DNA from 4 places in the Streptomyces sp. NPDC042638 genome. Region 2 is predicted to be linked to each of the others. Evidence: riboswitches for the same ligand, from Rfam matches in the RefSeq annotation. Region 2 holds a riboswitch; each other region holds the start of a gene.

Evidence for each region. Region 2 has a riboswitch for cobalamin ahead of AB0B40_RS34585 (CbtB-domain containing protein). Riboswitches for the same ligand answer to the same signal wherever they lie in the genome.
Region 1: linked by a shared signal. The riboswitch ahead of cobN (cobaltochelatase subunit CobN) and the one ahead of AB0B40_RS34585 (CbtB-domain containing protein) in region 2 are both predicted to bind cobalamin.
Region 3: linked by a shared signal. The riboswitch ahead of AB0B40_RS10925 (HoxN/HupN/NixA family nickel/cobalt transporter) and the one ahead of AB0B40_RS34585 (CbtB-domain containing protein) in region 2 are both predicted to bind cobalamin.
Region 4: linked by a shared signal. The riboswitch ahead of AB0B40_RS02915 (cobalamin biosynthesis protein) and the one ahead of AB0B40_RS34585 (CbtB-domain containing protein) in region 2 are both predicted to bind cobalamin.

Annotation. Positions count from the first base shown of each region.
Region 1 is NZ_JBEZBT010000020.1:122,475-126,677, reverse strand. Features, by position in the region: gene cobN (cobaltochelatase subunit CobN) at 1-2,646, opposite strand, end outside; cobalamin riboswitch at 2,709-2,865, opposite strand; gene AB0B40_RS18705 (cobalamin biosynthesis protein CobG) at 2,924-4,195, shown strand.
Region 2 is NZ_JBEZBT010000073.1:1,381-5,583, reverse strand. Features, by position in the region: gene AB0B40_RS34595 (peptidase) at 127-1,110, shown strand; gene AB0B40_RS34590 (CbtA family protein) at 1,201-1,950, opposite strand; gene AB0B40_RS34585 (CbtB-domain containing protein) at 1,973-2,191, opposite strand; cobalamin riboswitch at 2,228-2,371, opposite strand; partial or broken gene AB0B40_RS34580 (enoyl-CoA hydratase) at 2,480-2,605, opposite strand; gene AB0B40_RS34575 ((2Fe-2S) ferredoxin domain-containing protein) at 2,754-3,113, opposite strand; cobalamin riboswitch at 3,213-3,335, opposite strand; gene AB0B40_RS34570 (antibiotic biosynthesis monooxygenase family protein) at 3,700-4,038, shown strand; gene AB0B40_RS34565 (NAD(P)-dependent oxidoreductase) at 4,035-4,203, shown strand, end outside.
Region 3 is NZ_JBEZBT010000009.1:135,463-139,665, forward strand. Features, by position in the region: gene AB0B40_RS10915 (YcnI family protein) at 1-149, opposite strand, end outside; gene AB0B40_RS10920 (hypothetical protein) at 189-773, opposite strand; gene AB0B40_RS10925 (HoxN/HupN/NixA family nickel/cobalt transporter) at 822-1,913, opposite strand; cobalamin riboswitch at 1,941-2,143, opposite strand; gene AB0B40_RS10930 (ferritin-like protein) at 2,754-3,653, shown strand; gene AB0B40_RS10935 (hypothetical protein) at 3,776-4,203, opposite strand, start outside.
Region 4 is NZ_JBEZBT010000002.1:284,588-288,790, reverse strand. Features, by position in the region: gene AB0B40_RS02930 (lysozyme) at 1-598, shown strand, start outside; gene AB0B40_RS02925 (inorganic phosphate transporter) at 742-1,986, shown strand; gene AB0B40_RS02920 (hypothetical protein) at 2,021-2,248, shown strand; cobalamin riboswitch at 2,451-2,593, shown strand; gene AB0B40_RS02915 (cobalamin biosynthesis protein) at 2,691-3,635, shown strand; gene AB0B40_RS02910 (cobyric acid synthase) at 3,632-4,203, shown strand, end outside.

The DNA.
Region 1 (4,203 bases), on a different contig from region 2:
GCCGAGCAGGGCGAGGGCTTCGGCGACGTCGTCGCCGGCGGTGCGCATGGCGCTGGTGCCCCACAGGGACAGGCCGACGGAGGTGGGCCAGTCGCCGTTGTCGGTGCGGTAGCGCTCCAGGAGGGAGTCGGCGAGGGCCTGGCCGGTCTCCCAGGCGAGCCGGGAGGGGACGGCCTTGGGGTCGACGGAGTAGAAGTTGCGGCCGGTCGGCAGCACGTTGACCAGGCCGCGGAGCGGGGAGCCGGAGGGTCCCGCCGGGACGAAGCCGCCGGCCAGGGCGTGGACGGCGTGGTCGATCTCGGCGGTGGTCGCGGCGAGGCGGGGGACGACCTCGCGGGCGGCGAACTCCAGGATGGCGGCGACCTGTTCGCCGTGCCCGGCGGGTACGGCGGCGGGGTCCCAGCCCGCGTCCTCCATCGCCTGCACCAGAGCGCGGGCCCTCTCCTCCGCCTCGTCGGCGGTCGTGCGGGTCGCGGCCGACTCGTCCAGGCCGAGGGCCTCGCGCAGGCCGGGCAGCGCCTGGGCGCCGCCCCAGATCTGGCGGGCGCGGAGGATGGCGAGGACCAGGTTGACGCGGTCGGCGCCGGCGGGCGGGTTGCCGAGGACGTGCAGGCCGTCGCGGATCTGGGCGTCCTTGACCTCGCAGAGCCAGCCGTCGACGTGGAGGAGGAAGTCGTCGAAGCCGTCGTCGTCGGGGCGGTCGTCCAGCCCGAGGTCGTGGTCGAGGCGGGCGGCCTGGATGAGGGTCCAGATCTGGGCGCGGATGGCGGGCAGCTTGGCCGGGTCCATGGAGGAGATCTGGGCGTACTCGTCCAGGAGTTGCTCCAGGCGCGCGATGTCGCCGTAGGAGTCCGCGCGGGCCATGGGCGGGACGAGGTGGTCGACGAGGGTGGCGTGCACGCGGCGCTTGGCCTGGGTGCCCTCGCCGGGGTCGTTGACCAGGAAGGGGTAGACCAGCGGGAGGTCGCCGAGGGCGGCGTCGGGGCCGCAGGCGGCGGACAGGCCGGCGTTCTTGCCGGGCAGCCACTCCAGGTTGCCGTGCTTGCCGAGGTGGATCATCGCGTCGGCGCCGAAGCCGCCGTCGGAGACCGGGGCGGCGATCCAGCGGTAGGCGGCCAGGTAGTGGTGGGAGGGCGGCAGGTCCGGGTCGTGGTAGATGGCGATCGGGTTCTCGCCGAAGCCGCGCGGGGGCTGGATGAGGACGAGCAGGTTGCCGAAGCGCAGGGCCGCCAGGACGATGTCGCCCTCCTGGTTGCGGCTGCGGTCGACGAACATCTCCCCCGGCGCCGGGCCCCAGTGCTCCTCGACCGCCGTGCGCAGCTCCTCGGGGAGGGTGGCGAACCAGCGGCGGTAGTCGGCGGCCGGGATGCGGACCGGGTTGCGGGCCAGCTGTTCCTCGGTGAGCCAGTCCTGGTCGTGGCCGCCCGCCTCGATGAGCGCGCGGATCAGCTCGTCGCCGTCACCGGAGACCAGTCCGGGGATGTCGGCGTCGCCGAAGTCGTAGCCCTCCTCGCGCAGTCGGCGCAGCAGGGCGACGGCGCTGGCCGGGGTGTCGAGGCCCACCGCGTTGCCGATGCGGGAGTGCTTGGTGGGGTAGGCGGACAGCACGAGGGCGAGGCGCTTGTCGGCGGGCGGGATGTGGCGGAGCCGGGCGTGGCGTACGGCGATACCGGCGACGCGGGCCGCGCGCTCGGGGTCGGCGACGTAGGCGGGCAGGCCGTCGGCGTCGATCTCCTTGAAGGAGAACGGGACCGTGATCAGGCGGCCGTCGAACTCGGGGACGGCGATCTGGCTGGCCGCGTCCAGCGGGGAGACGCCCTCGTCGTTCTCCTGCCAGGCGGTGCGGGAACCGGTCAGGCACAGGGCCTGGAGGATGGGCACGTCGAGGGCGGTCAGCGCACCCGCGTCCCAGGACTCGTCGTCACCGCCGGCCGATGCCTCGGCGGGCTTGGTGCCGCCGGCCGCGAGCACCGTGGTGACGATCACGTCGGCGGTGCGCAGGGTGTCGATCAGCTCCGGCTCGGGAGCGCGCAGGGAGGCGACGTACAGGGGCAGCGGCCTGGCGCCCGCGTCCTCGACGGCGTCGCACAGGGCGTGCACGAAGGCGGTGTTGCCGCTCATGTGGTGGGCGCGGTAGTAGAGCACGGCGACGGTCGGGCCGTCCGCGGGCCGGGCCGCGCGCTCCAGGGGGCCCCAGGTGGGCGCGGGCGCGGGCGCGTCGAAGCCGTGGCCGGTGAGCAGGACCGTGTCCGACAGGAACCGGGCGAGCTGTTCCAGGTTGGCGGGGCCGCCGTGGGCGAGGTAGGCGTGGGCCTCGGCGGCGAGGCCGACGGGCACGGTGGACGCGGCCATCAACTGGGCGTCGGGGGCCTGCTCACCGCTGAGGACGACCACCGGACGCCCGTCGGCGAGCAGCAGGTCGAGGCCGTCCTGCCAGGCGCGGATGCCACCGAGGAGGCGTACGACCACGAGCTCGACGCCGTCGAGGAGGGCCGGGAGGTCGTCCAGGGGGAGCCGGGCGGGGTTGGCGAAACGGTAGGAGACCGGGCCGCCGGCGGCGCGGGCACTGAGCAGGTCGGTGTCGGACGTCGACAGGAGCAGGATCTCGCGGGCGTGCGGAGCACGCTCCCCGGACGAAGTGGGCATGCGATGCCTGGCCTTCCTCGGGGTCCGCGCCCCGGGCGGTGTGGGATGGATCTCCCCCTCGGACGAAGCCGGGGTGCGGGGGAAGGGAGTTCCTGACTCACCCGTCCGCCGTGGGCGGGTTCACAGTGGCGGGACCGCGCCGGAATCGCACCGGCTTCCTCCCCTTTTCGCCGTCGTGGCGGTTCGTGGACCAGGTGATCCACTGGGGAGCATAGTAAGGGCCACCGAAGGGAGCGCGGGACATACAGTCGGAGTGATCGTAGGTATGCTCACGGCCATGTCCGCGGCAGCTCCTCCTCCGTCGTCCCAGGCCACACCGGCCGCACGGGACCGCGGTGACGCCTGCCCTGGGACACTGCGCCTGCACGCGGCGGACGACGGGGCGCTGGCCCGTATCCGGCTTCCCGGGGGCGTGCTGTCCACCGGTCAGGCACGGGCGCTCGCCGTCGCGGCCCGGCGGCTGGGCGACGGCGACCTGCACCTGACCTCACGCGGCAACGTGCAGTTGCGCGGGCTGCCGCAGGGGTGTGGCGCGGCGCTGGCGGAGCTGCTGGACGCGGCCGGCCTGCTTCCCTCCCGGGAGCACGAGCGGGTGCGCAACGTCGTCGCTTCGCCCCTGTCCGGTCTCGACGGCGGCGGGTTCCGGGACGTACGGCCCTGGTTGACGGCCTTGGACACCTCCCTGTGCGCGAGCCGGGCCGCGGAGGGCCTTTCCGGCCGTTTTCTGTTCGCTGTGGACGACGGGCGTGGTGACATGTCCGGTCTCGGCGCCGATGTCACGGTCAGGGCGCTCGCGGACGGCGGCGCGTGGCTGGCTCCGGGCTCGGTGCGGGTGTCCGCCGAGGACGCGCCCCGGGCCGCGCTGGCGGCTGCCGAGGCGTTCCTGGAAGCGGCCCGGTCCCACGGGAAGCGCGCCTGGCGGGTGTCCGAACTCGGTGTGTCCCGGGAGGAGATGGGCCGCCTGGTCCGTGACCGCCTGGACTGCGGGGGGATCGGCCACGAGGACCACCCCGAGCCGGCCGGCGTCGCCGACGGGCCTCCCCCGGGAGCCGTCGAGGGCGCTCTGTCGGTCCACGTCCCGCTGGGACGCCTCTCGGCCCACCAGTGGGAGGAGCTGACGGACGTCGCCGGCAGCGAGCTCCGGCTGACGCCCTGGCGAGGCGTGGTCCTGCCCACGGCAGGCATGGCCACGGGAGGGGCGGCCGAGGCGCTCGCCCGTCTCGGCGCGGCCGGTCTGGTCACCGACCGCGCCTCCCCCTGGCTCCACGTGGGTGCCTGTATCGGCCGGCCCGGGTGCGCCGAGGCGCACGCCGACGTACGGGCGGACGCGGCCCGAGCGCTCGATGCCGCCGGCGATCCGGGCCTGCCCCTGTACTGGTCCGGCTGTGACCGGCGGTGCGGGCACCCACGCACCGACCATGTCGAGGTGGTCGCGGCACCGGATGGCGGTTACCGCCTGTCCGCCGCCCCGGCCGGCCCGCGACCGCGAACCGCCTTCGCAGCAGACCCTTCCCAGATACGCGCCGCCCTGGCGGCGATCACTTCATGAGCCGCAAG
Region 2 (4,203 bases):
TTTACGTGCTCCTGACAACCCCGCGTTTCCATGGCACCCTGCCTCACGCACGTCCGTCCGCACCGTTCTTCGTTCCCCCACCCTGCCCGGACCCGACCAGTCCCGGCACGGCAGAAGGAGAGTCGCGTGAGACGTCATCGCACCGCCGTGGGCATCCTGTTGACCGTCGGAGCCGTGTTCACCGGCGGCCTCGTCCAAGCCGGGGCCGCCGACGCGGCCCCGGCCCCGGCACCTGCCCAGACTCCGGCCGCGGTGCACACCGCGTCGGCGACGGAACAGCACAGGGCCCGCACCTTCTGGACCGCCGAGCGCATGCGCGAGGCCACCCCCCTCGATCCGGAACTGACCGAACGTGCCGCCCTGACCCTCAAGGCCCCGACGTCGCACGGGAGTGCGAGCACCGTCGCCGCCACCCCCGCCCTCGCCTCCTTCCCGCAGGCGGGCGGCCCCTGGACCGGCGGCGGAGCCGTCGTCACCACCTCGGGCCGGGTGTTCTTCACCTTCCAGGGGCGCACGGCCTCCTGCACGGGCGACGCCATCACCAGCCAGAACGCCAGCACCGTCATCACGGCCGGGCACTGCGTGAAGTACCAGGGCAGCTGGCACACCAACTGGGTCTTCGTGCCGGGCTACGACAACGGCAACGCGCCGTACGGCCAGTGGACCGCGGCCAAGACGCTCACGACCCCGCAGTGGGAGGCGAGCGAGGACATCAACTACGACGTCGGAACCGCGGTCGTGGCCCCCCTGAACGGCAGGACGCTCACCTCGGTCGTCGGCGCGCAGGGCATCCAGTTCAACGGCGGCTACAACAAGCCGATGTACTCCTTCGGCTTCCCGGCCGCGTCGCCGTACGACGGCACGAAGCTCATCTACTGCAGCGGCGACAGCTCCAAGGACTTCCTGTTCTCACAGGACCACAGCCTCGGCTGCAACATGACGGGCGGGTCCAGCGGTGGTCCGTGGTTCACCGGCTTCAACGAGGCGACCGGCACCGGCCTTCAGGTCTCCGTGAACAGCTTCGGCTACACGTTCCTGCCGAACCGGATGTTCGGGCCGTACTTCGGCGACGTGGTCAAGGCCCTGTACGACAAGGCGCAGACCTCCTAGCGTCCGCTGCGAACCGGTCGCCGTCGGTCCGGCAGAACGGCGGAAGGGCCCCCGGATGGTTCCGAAGGGCCCTCCGCCGTGTGGAAGGAGTCAGCGCGCGGCCGGAACCGCCCGCCCGGCGGCCGTCGCCGGCCGGGGGTTCAGCAGCCGCTCCGCCAGTTCACCGAAGGCCAGGGCGAAGCCGCCCCACAGGACGGCCTGAATGGCCAGCGCGGACAGGCGGAACCGCCACAGCAGGGTGGCCGGGAAGTCCTGCGGCACCTCGTTGACGGCCGGCAGGAACTCGTACGCCAGCCCGATCACGACGGCGAACGCGGCCACCGCGACCACGGTCGCCCACCAGTTGCCCAGGCCGGGCGCCAGCCACTTGCCCAGAAGTGTGGCGGCGACGGCGAGAAGGACGCTGAGCACCATCATCAGGAAGTACAGGGTGGTCCGCTTGCCGATGGTGTCGGGCTCGCCGACCGACGGCGGGTTGGCCGGGTACTTCAGGAACGGCACGACGTAGACGGCGAGAAGGGCGCAGCCCGACAGCAGCAGCGCCGTGGCGCGCGGGCCGAACCGCCCGACGCGGCCCAGCGCGAAGCAGAAGGCGAGCGCGGCGACACCGCCGAAGGCGACCCCGTAGACCAGGACGCCGGTGGCGAGGCCGGCGGTGGACTGCAGGGAGCGGGAGACGACCTCCATCTCATGTTCGTGGGAGTGGGCGTCCTCGAAGCTGATCGCCTTGTCCACGCTCGGCTCGCCGAGGAGATAGGCCGCGATCAGGGCGAGCACGCCGGCCGCGAGGCCGGCGAGCATGCCCCGCACGAGGAGGTTCCGTACGGTTGCGGAGTTCATGGTGGAGCGGGTTCCCCTCGCGTCAGTGGCAGGGGAAGCCGAGCAGATGGCGGGCGTCGTGGACCCACTCGTGGACGTCCGTGCCGTTGAACACGGAGGTGGCGCCCTGCTCGGCGCCGACGAAGTAGAGCAGGATCAGCATGAGGACGCCGAAGAACACCGCCCAGGGAGCTATCGCCTTCAGCGGCAGCTTGGCGGGAACGGCGGGGGTGGCTGTCGGCTGGGCGACGGTCTGCGCCATGGCAGGACCTCCTCTGGGAGTTCGCGTCCCATCTCGGTGGTGCACAGGACGACGGCCACGGGTCTGACTCACGAAGCGCCCAGGGGACGCCTCGCACACAGTGGCGCGACCGTGCCGGGTTCTCACCGGCTTCCGTCTCGCCGTCGTCGATATCGGACAGACCGTACCGCGCGACCGGCACATGGCCAAGACCGCGTCCTCCCGCGGTGATCTTCCTCTCGCGGCGGACGGTCCCGGTGTCCGCGCGCCGGCGGCGGAACTCGCGGACCGTCCACCGCAAGGGGGGCCCACGCCCTCCTTCCGGCCGGCGGTCCCGAACACGGCGCGACAGCAGCGCCGTTCGAGGCGGACACCCCCCGCGTGCACGGTCCCGAAGAGCCGCCCGACCGCCTCCTTCGCGGTCATCGCCGTCGGCGCCTCATCGACGTCATCGCCGTCATCGCCGTGGGCACCTCATCGCCGTCATCGCCGTCGGCGCCGTCGGCATCCCGCGACGCTCCCGGCGACGGCCGGCGCCCCGACGGCCGGACCGCGGCCGTCGGTCTCCTCGCCGGCACGGGCCTCAGGGCTCCGCACGGCGCCGCGGCGGCGTGAAGGCGTACAGGTCGAGGATGTCGGGCCGGGAGGCCACGCCCGGGCCGCCGGCCCGCACCCAGGTGACGATGTCCTCAGTGGCCTCGGCGTCGTTGACGAGCCCGAGCCAGACGGGCCGCGCACCGGCGGCCCGGCCCGCGGCGGAGGGCTGTACGACGATGACGTTGGCCTGGTCGCACACGTCGAGGCACTCGGATACGCGCACCGGCACCGCCGCCCGTAGCCGCGCGGTCTGCGCGGCGTGGTCGACCCCGGTCACCTTCGGGCTGCCACAGCAGCAGTCCCGGCACACGACGACCCGGCACGGCGCCGGACCACCGCCCGGCACGCCCCCGCCCGGTCCCTCTTCCGTCGGCCGCTCGGCCACGCCGCACCACTCCCCTCCCGGGGAGATCCGCCCCGGTGTTCCGTGAGGAGGCGACCGCGTGAGTCTCCTGGCTCCCGGGTCGCCGCTCGTCCCGCCTTCCCACCCCGGTCGGGGCGGTGGCCTGGTGGAGCTCGCTCACCGGTCACAGTGGCGGGACCGCGCCGGATTCACACCGGCTTCCTCGGACCGCCGTCGCCTTATGTCGCCGGTCATCATTTCATCAGCCCGCGCCGCGCCATCACGCTCCCTCAGCGGAAGAAGACGACCGACCGGAGCTTCGGGCAGCCGCACAGCACCAGCACGCCGTCCCCCGGCCCGAGGCCCGCCGCGTCACTCGAACGGGTCAGACGCGCGGACTCGTCCGGGCACCCCCGCCGGCGTCCGGCCGCCAGGGCGGCGGCACAGGCCGGGACTCACCCGAAATGACCAATCCGGGCAGGCGCAACCCTTGTCGCCACTGGCCCCTCCCCCATTCGGAGTTGCAGCCGTACGGGCGACATGAGTCCGTGGGAGTCGTGTCCCACCGGATCTCACTTCAGGAGGAGACATGGGCACCAACCACCAGGGCCAGACGGCCGAAAAGCTGAGCGTCGTCTTCGCGGTCCGCGTGATCGAGGGCGGCGAGCAGGGATTCCTGGATCTGTACGAACAGCTCCGGAAGTCCGTGGCCGGCACCCCCGGCCACATCGTCGAGCGGCTGGGAGCACCCGCCGACGACTCCCGTCAGTGGGTCATCACCAGCGAATGGCGGACGGCCGAGGACTTCTTCGCCTGGCAGCAGAGCGAGGAGCACCGCGAGCTGGTGGCCCCGCTGCGCCAGTGGGTCGACCAGAGGCAGTCGATGCGGTTCCACGTGATCAAGGAGACGAAGGGGGTGGCGTCGTGACGCGGACCAGCCACGGCCCCGTCGCCGTACTCGGCCTCGGCGCCATGGGCGCCGGGCTGGCCGTACGCCTTCTCGACCAGGGCATACCGGTCCGGGTCTGGAACCGTAGCGCGGACCGGACCGCACCGCTCGCCGAGGCGGGCGCCTACGTCGCCGCCGACCCCG
Region 3 (4,203 bases), on a different contig from region 2:
AGGACGCCGTCGGTGGCGCCCTTGGCGTAGCTGTCGGGGTGGACGGTGACGTGCGCGGACGCGATGCCCGCGGCGGCCAGGACCCCGAAGGCGGACAGGGCCGTGACGGTGCCGGCGCGGCGCAGAGTGGTGCGTACTGCTCGGGACATGGGTGGTCGGTCTCCGTGGCTGAAAGGAGTGTGCGGGGGTCAGATCGGATACCAGGTCCCCGGCGGCGGACCGCGCCGCTGGACCGCGTGCCGCAGGAGGACACGCCGCACCCGCCACGGTTCCCCGCCGCGAGGGCCTGTCCGACAATTCCCGTCGTCCGGCACGAACGGGCACCCGCCGCTCACCCGCCACCAGGCCGTCAGGCCCGGAACCAGCACGGCGGTTCGGCGCAGCAGCGACCACAGCGCGGCCTCCCCGCGCCGCAACCACCAGCTCAGCACGAGTGCCGCACCGGCATGAGCGGCGGTGGCGTGCGGGGTCAGGGCGTGGGTGGAGGCCATGCGCATGCCGTGCATGACCATCGTGGTGTGCGGCCCTGCGGCGCCGAACACGAGGTGCAGTCCGCCCTGGGCGGTGAGCGTCCCGCCGCCGATGGCCGCGAGCGACCGCTCCCGGCCGCCCAGCAGATACCCGGCCGCGAAGACCGGCACGAGTCCGGTGACCTGCGCGTGCACGGGAGGTGTCATACCGGTCGCCAGCGTGTGTCCCCCGGCGGCGAGCAGCACGCACAGCGCGGCGAACACCGCCGCGCGCAGGCTCCGTACCGCCGGGGACGCACTCACGCCCCGATGCTGCCATGCGACCGAGGGACCTCCTCGACCTGTCGGGGGTCAGCCCCCCTCGCCCAGACGGGCGCCCCACCTCTGCTCCACCCTGGCCAGCCGCCAGTACGCGAGCGCCGCCGCCCACACGACCACGAACAGGCCGACGATGATGTAGCCCACGTTGTCCAGGTCCAGCCCGGAGATCCAGCCGGTCACCGCGTCGCGCAGATCGAGCTTCTCATGCAGCACCCCGACCAGTTCGATGGTGCCGATCAGGAAGGCGACGGCGATGGACAGGCCGGTGATGGTGAGGTTGTAGAAGACCTTGCGCACCGGGTTGGAGAACGCCCACTGGTAGGCGAAGTTCATGAAGGTGCCGTCGAGCGTGTCGAACAGGCTCATCCCCGCGGCGAACAACAGCGGCAGGCACAGGATCGCGTACCACGGCAGCCCGGCCGCGGCACCGCTGCCCGCCATCACCATCAGGGTGACCTCGGTCGCGGTGTCGAAGCCGAGACCGAACAGGAAGCCCAGCGGGAACATCTGTCCGGGCCGGGTGATCGACCTGGTGAAGCGGCCCAGGACACGGCTCATGAACCCGCGGGAGTCCAGGTGCCGTTCCAGAGCGGCCTCGTCGTACGTACCCGACCGCATCGCCCTGAAGACCCGCAGAATGCCGGCGAGCGCCACGAGGTTGAGTGCCGCGATGAGGTAGAGGAAGGTCCCGGAGACAGTCGTGCCGACGACACCGAGCGTCTGGTGGGTGCGGGAGTCGTCGTTCAGCAGCGTGCCGGCGAGCTGTGCGCCTCCCGCGACCAGGGCCGCCATGGCGACCACCACGCTGGAGTGACCGAGCGCGAACCAGAAGCCGACCGACACCGGCCGCTTGCCGTCGGCCATCAGCTTGCGGGTGGTGTTGTCGATCGCCGCGATGTGATCGGCGTCGAACGCGTGCCGCATGCCCAGCGTGTACGCGGTCACCCCGAGGCCGATGCCGAACGCCTTGGAACCGACCTCGTAGTGCCCCGGCACGACCAGCAGGAACAGGATGCCGAACGCCACGACGTGCAGCGCGGCGATCACCGCCAGCAGCCCGGCGGTACGGACGGTGTCCTCGCGCCTCCAGCGGAAGTGTGCGGACTCGGTGGGCAGGGTCATACGGTCACGCTCCAGCACCTCGTGGATCACCTCGTGAAGTGCCGTGGCCGGTCTCCTGGCTTACGGTGCGTGCGTGTCCGTCCCGGCCTTCCCGTCCGCCGGGCGGCGGACAGTGACCGTGCACAACTGGGACGGATACTCCCCGATCACAGTGGCGAGGGCCGCTCCGGTCTGAACCCCGCGAAGGGCTGTCACCGGTCTTCCCGAACACCACGGCCTGCCCACCGTACGGGTTGTCGCTGAGACCTGCACAGCTGCGCCGCCACGCAGGTATCCAAGATCACAGCGGCCGTGCGCCGCGCGGCAGACAGGTCCCCTGCCCGTATGTCGCACGTGGCGACCGCGACCGGCCTGAGCGATGTCACCGTGTTCCCACCCCGCAGGGCAGGTCCGAAACGGGAGCCGTCCCCCGAACTCCGGTCACCTCGATCCGTACGTAGTCGTGGCCGATGCCCGCCTGGTTCCCAGTGCTGGGCCGATGGCCTGGTGAGGCGCGTCGCACACCGCAGGCACCACGGAGAGACCGGGCGAGGCTGCTAGCTTCGCGCACCTGGTTCGAGGGCAATGCCGGGATCACCGGCGGGTGCGGAGGCGGCGGTGGCGAAGAGGAACGGATCTCCCGAGAAGGCGGCCGGTGTTCCTGTTCGGCGTCGCAGCCTCTTGGCATCGGCTGCGCTGGCAGCGGGCCCACCGGTCTCGGTGGCCGCTTGCACCCACAGCCCCGGACATTCGGACCCCGAACGGTACGCCCGACCGCAACACGGGACCGTTGCCCGCCTGGTCGCCGTCCCGGAGAAGAACCGCGGCGTCGACTGGCTCAGATCGGCCCTCCAGGTGGCCGTGGAAATCGAGTTCTCCACCATCCCGCCCTATCTGTGCGGCTGGTGGTCCATCAGGAACCGCAAGTGCGATGCCGCCCGGCTGATCCGGCGCATCGTATCCGACGAGATGTACCACCTCGGCATCGTCTGCAATCTGCTGGCGGGGCTGGGAGGCCGGCCGCGGATCAAGGAGTCGGCACCGGTCTACCCGGGTCCGTTGCCGGGCGGGGTGCATCCAGGGGTCAACGTGTACCTGTCGGGCTTGACCAAGACACTCGTGCGGGACGTGATGATGGCCATCGAGGCGCCCGCGGCACCCTTGACCGGCAGCACGCGTGACCCCCTCAGCATCGGCCACTTCTACGACGAACTGCTCAAGGCGTTCCGGGTGGTGGCACCCGACCTGTCCGCCGACCGGCAGATGCACGAACGCATCGGCGAGGACACACTCAGACCGGCCAGGACCCTTGAGGACATCGAGCGCTCGATCGAGATCGTCAAGGACCAGGGGGAAGGCACCTCCGTCTCCCCGGCCGACGGCATGGGCGACGGCCACATGGCGCACTACTACGCCTTCGCCGAGATCTACCACGGCCGACAACTGCGTGAGACCGGCGGCAAGTGGCGGTTCACCGGAACGCCCGTCCCCTTCCCCGACACACGGCCCATGGCCATGGTCCCGGCGGGCGGCTGGGACCGGCCGCCCGCCGTGGCCCGGCGGCTCCTGGACGACTTCGACACCACCTACACCGCGGTTCTGGAAGCGCTCGACACGGCGTGGGGCGAAGGCGACCCCCACAGTCTCAGGACGGCTGTACGTCGTATGCGCAGACTGGAGACTCCCGCCGTGGAGCTGATGGAGATGCCCGTCACCGGCGCCAAGGAGACCTACGGCCCTCAGTTCCGCCCCCGCGGATGACCCGCGCCGTTCGGGTAGTTCGCGTGCCGTGTCCTACGGATCGGCCGTACGAAGCATGTCGTGACCGCTGTTGATGTCGGTCCTGAGCTGGTCGAGTCGCGCATGCGGCAGGAGACGCCGGCTCAGAGATCGAACGCCTCACGCACACCACCGGACGGCGTCCAGTCGAGGATCCCTCCCTGGAACCTGCTGGACCGGCGTTCAGGCGATCCGCCCTCGTCCGTGATCGGATAGCCGAACTTGCTGCGCTCCCACCCGTGCTGTGCCCAGTAGTCACGGATGGCCCCGTGCACCTCGTGTGCGCCGGTGTCCGGGGCCCAGTAGATCGACCCGTTCTCGAAGTGATTGAAGCGCCCGATGCCGTCCGGCGTGCCGGTCTCATCCGTGACCGGGTAACCGAGGAAGCTCTCGGGCCCGCCGAACTGCGCGTAGTGCACCCGGATCGCACCGTGCACCTCGTGCGCGCCGGTCTGCGGCGACCACTCGATCGTTCCGTTCTGGAAATCGCGTGAGCGACCCCGCCCGTCAGGGTTGGGCCCCTCGTCGATGC
Region 4 (4,203 bases), on a different contig from region 2:
CGTGAACTGGACCGCCGCCCGGGCGAACGGTGCGCGGTTCGTCTACATCAAGGCGACCGAGTCCACGAACTACCGCAACCCCTATTTCTCCGGGCAGTACACCGGCGCACGCAACGCCGGACTGCTCCGGGGCGCGTACCACTTCGCCCTCCCGGACCGGTCCTCCGGCGCCAAGCAGGCCGCGTACTTCGTACGGCACGGCGGCGGCTGGCGGGCGGACGGCTGGACGCTGCCGCCCGCGCTCGACATCGAGTACAACCCGTACAACACCTCGCGAAAGTGCTACGGGCTGGGCAAGGCGCGGATGGTGGGGTGGATCCGGTCGTTCAGCGACGAGATCAAGCGGGAGACCGGCCGCCGTCCGGTGATCTACACCACGACCCAGTGGTGGAAGCTGTGCACCGGCAACAGCCGAGCGTTCTCTCAGAGCCACCCGCTGTGGATCGCCCGGCACGGCACCTCGCGGCCGGGAGCGCTGCCCGGCGGCTGGCGGTACTGGACGTTCTGGCAGTACGACACCCGGGGCGCGCTGCCGGGTGACCAGAATCTCTTCAACGGGTCGTTGAGCCGGCTGCGGATCTTCGCGCGGGGCCGGTAGCCAAGGGGCGTCTGGCCCGACGGAGCGAAACGGAACCCGGACCCCGCGTCAGAGACACCACTACGCCCGCCTCAGTTCATCTTCCGTTCACCCAGGTTGCCTACGGTCATCGCGCCAACGACCTCGAACGATTGCCTGGGTAAATGGAAAGCTTCTCGCTGATCCTCGCGATTGTGGTGGTAACCGCTCTCGCGTTTGATTTCACGAACGGTTTCCACGACACCGCGAATGCGATGGCCACCACCATCTCCACAGGCGCCCTGAAGCCCAAGATCGCGGTGGCCATGTCCGCCGTACTCAATCTTGTGGGCGCCTTCCTCTCCGTGGAGGTCGCGAACACGATCTCCAAGGGTCTCGTCGACGAGACCGGCATCCGTCCCGAGGTCATCTTCGCCGCCCTGGTCGGCGCGATCCTCTGGAACCTGCTGACCTGGCTGGTGGGCCTTCCCTCCAGTTCCTCGCACGCCCTGATGGGCGGCCTGGTCGGCGCCACCGTCGCCTCCGCCGGCTTCGGCGCCGTGCACGGTGAGGTCCTGGTCACCAAGGTGCTGCTGCCGGCGGTGGCCGCGCCGCTCGTGGCGGGCCTCGCCTCGATGCTGGCCACCCGCTTCTCCTACGGCATCGGCGACAAGGCCGAGGGCGACGCCACCCGCAAGGGCTACCGCGCCGGCCAGATCGCCTCCGCCGGCCTGGTCTCGCTCGCGCACGGCACCAACGACGCCCAGAAGACGATGGGCATCATCACCCTCGCCCTGATCGCGGGCGGCGCGATCGCCCCCGGCTCGAACCCTCCCACCTGGGTGATCCTCTCCGCGGGCCTGGCCATCGCGCTCGGCACCTACATCGGCGGCTGGCGCATCATCCGCACCATGGGCACAGGCCTGACCGACCTGGAGCCGCGCCAGGGCTTCGCCGCCCAGACGAGCGCCGCGACCGCCATCCTGGCCTCCTCCCACCTCGGTTTCTCCCTCTCCACCACCCATGTCGTCTCCGGCTCGGTGATGGGCGCGGGCCTCGGCCGCAAGGGCGGTGTGGTCCGCTGGTCCACCGCGACCCGCATGATCGTCGCCTGGGTGCTCACCCTCCCGGCCGCCGCGCTGGTCGGCGCGGGCGCCGAGTCCGTCACCGGCCTGGGCGACTGGGGTACCGCCGTGGTCGCCGTCCTCCTGGTCGCCGCGAGCGCCACGATCTGGAAGATCTCCCGCCGCGAGGTCGTGGACCACACCAGCGTCGTCGCCGAGACCACGGAACCGGCCGGTGTGGTCACCACCGCCATCGCCGCCGTCATCCCGCCGCCCGCGGGCACGGTAACCGAGGACCTGACGGCCACGATCCCCGCCCCGGCCGCCGAGCCGGCTCCCGCCACCCCGCCGGCCGCCACGGTCTGACCCCGAGCACCCGGTTACTGAAGGAAGCAACCCCATGAAGATCGACTGGGCGGCCATCGGCTCCGTCTTCGGCGTCAGCCTCGTGTTCACGGTGGGCCTGGTGGCCCTGTTCACCCTCGGTGTCAACGGTCTGGCCCGGCGCGAGAGGGCCACGGCCCAGGGCGGCTCCGCCGGCCTCGCCGTCACCGGCGCCTACGTCTGCTTCGCGGCCTGCGCGGCGGCCGTGGCCTACGGCATCTACCTGATCGTGGCCAAGGCCTGACCCACCCCCCAGGGCCTGACCCGGACCGGCCCGCCCCCAGGGCGTGACCCGGACCGCCCACGCCCAGCGGGCCACGCCCTGCCCGAGCACCCCCGAGGCTCCCCTCCGGCCCGTTACGGAGGGGAGCCTCAGGCATGCCCGCACGCCCCGGGATGTGGGGATCGGCACACTCTCCCCACGCAGGTCAACGGCAGGTTGACGGCCGTTCCGGGCGCGTGGTGGACTGCCCAGGCCATGTACGGCGGCAGGAGAGGAAGCCGGTGCGATTCCGGCGCGGTCCCGCCACTGTCACCGGGGAAGAACCCCCGGGAGCCAGGAACTCTCACCGCCGATTCACGTCGAACCAGGGCGCGGACACCCTGAGTGAGGACACAGATCGCCATGCCCGGCTGCCCAAGGACCCCTTCCAGGACCGCTCCTGTGCCCACGGCCGGCTGAGCCGGTGGGTGCCGATCGCACGTACGCGTACGGTGCCGCCGCCGGCGTCCTCGGCGACCTGCTCCTCGGCGATCCGCGCCGCGGGCACCCGGTCGCCGCCTTCGGCCGGGCGGCCGGAGCCGTGGAAGGCGCCCTGTGGCACGACCACCGCGGCTGGGGCGCCCTGCACACCACCGTGTGCGCCGGCGGCGCCGCCGCGCTCGGCGCGCTGGCCGTACGCGCCGTACGCCCCTCCCCCGCCGCATCCCTCGCGCTGACCGCCGTCGCCACCTGGGCCGTCGTCGGCGGCACCTCGCTGGCCCGGGAGGCCCGCACCGTCGGCCGCGCCCTGGAGGCCGGCGACATCGAGGCGGCCCGGGCCCGGCTGCCCCATCTGTGCGGCCGGGACCCTCAGACGCTGGACGCCGACGGCATCGCCCGGGCCGTGGTCGAGTCGGTCGCCGAGAACACCTCCGACGCCGTCGTCGGCGCCCTGGTCTGGGGCGCCGTGGCCGGGGTGCCGGGGCTCCTCGGGTTCCGTGCGGTCAACACCCTGGACGCCATGGTGGGCCACAAGTCACCCCGCCACCGCCGCTACGGCTGGGCCTCCGCCCGCCTCGACGACGTCGCCGGCTGGCCGGGGGCCCGGCTGACCGCCGTACTCGCCGCCGCGGCCGGACCCGACCCCCGGGGCGCCCTGCGCGCCTGGAGGGCCGACGCGCACAGGCACCCGAGCCCCAACGCCGGTCCGGTGGAGGCGTCCTTCGCCGGTGCCCTCGGCGTCCGGCTGGGCGGGACGCTCTCCTACGGCGGGCGGGTCGAACACCGCCCCGTGCTCAACGGCGCCACCGGACGGCCCGTCCGGGCCGCCGACATCGACCGGGCCGTACGGCTCTCCCGCCGCGTCGGCCTGCTCGCGCTCGGCGCCACGGTCGCCGCGCGCGCACTGTGGAAGGGACGCGGGAAGTGAACGGTGGTCTCCTCGTCGCCGGCACCACCTCCGACGCCGGCAAGAGCGTCGTGACGGCCGGTATCTGCCGCTGGCTGGTACGCCAGGGCGTGAAGGTGGCGCCGTTCAAGGCGCAGAACATGTCCCTCAACTCGTTCGTCACCCGGGAGGGCGCGGAGATCGGCCGCGCCCAGGCCATGCAGGCACAGGCCTGCCGGATCGAGCCGACCACGCTGATGAACCCGGTGCTGCTCAAGCCCGGCGGCGAGCAGAGCAGCCAGGTCGTGCTGCTGGGCAAGCCGGTGGGCGAGCTGAGCGCGCGCGGGTACCACGGCGGGCGCCAGCAGCGGCTGCTCGGCACGGTGCTGGACTGCCTGGCCGAGTTGCGGGGCACGTATGACGCGGTGATCTGCGAGGGGGCGGGAAGTCCGGCCGAGATCAACCTGCGGCGGACCGACATCGTCAACATGGGCGTCGCCCGGGGCGCGCGGCTGCCCGTGCTCGTGGTCGGCGACATCGACCGCGGGGGTGTCTTCGCCTCCTTCTTCGGGACCCTCGCCCTGCTCTCGCCCGAGGACCAGGAGCTGGT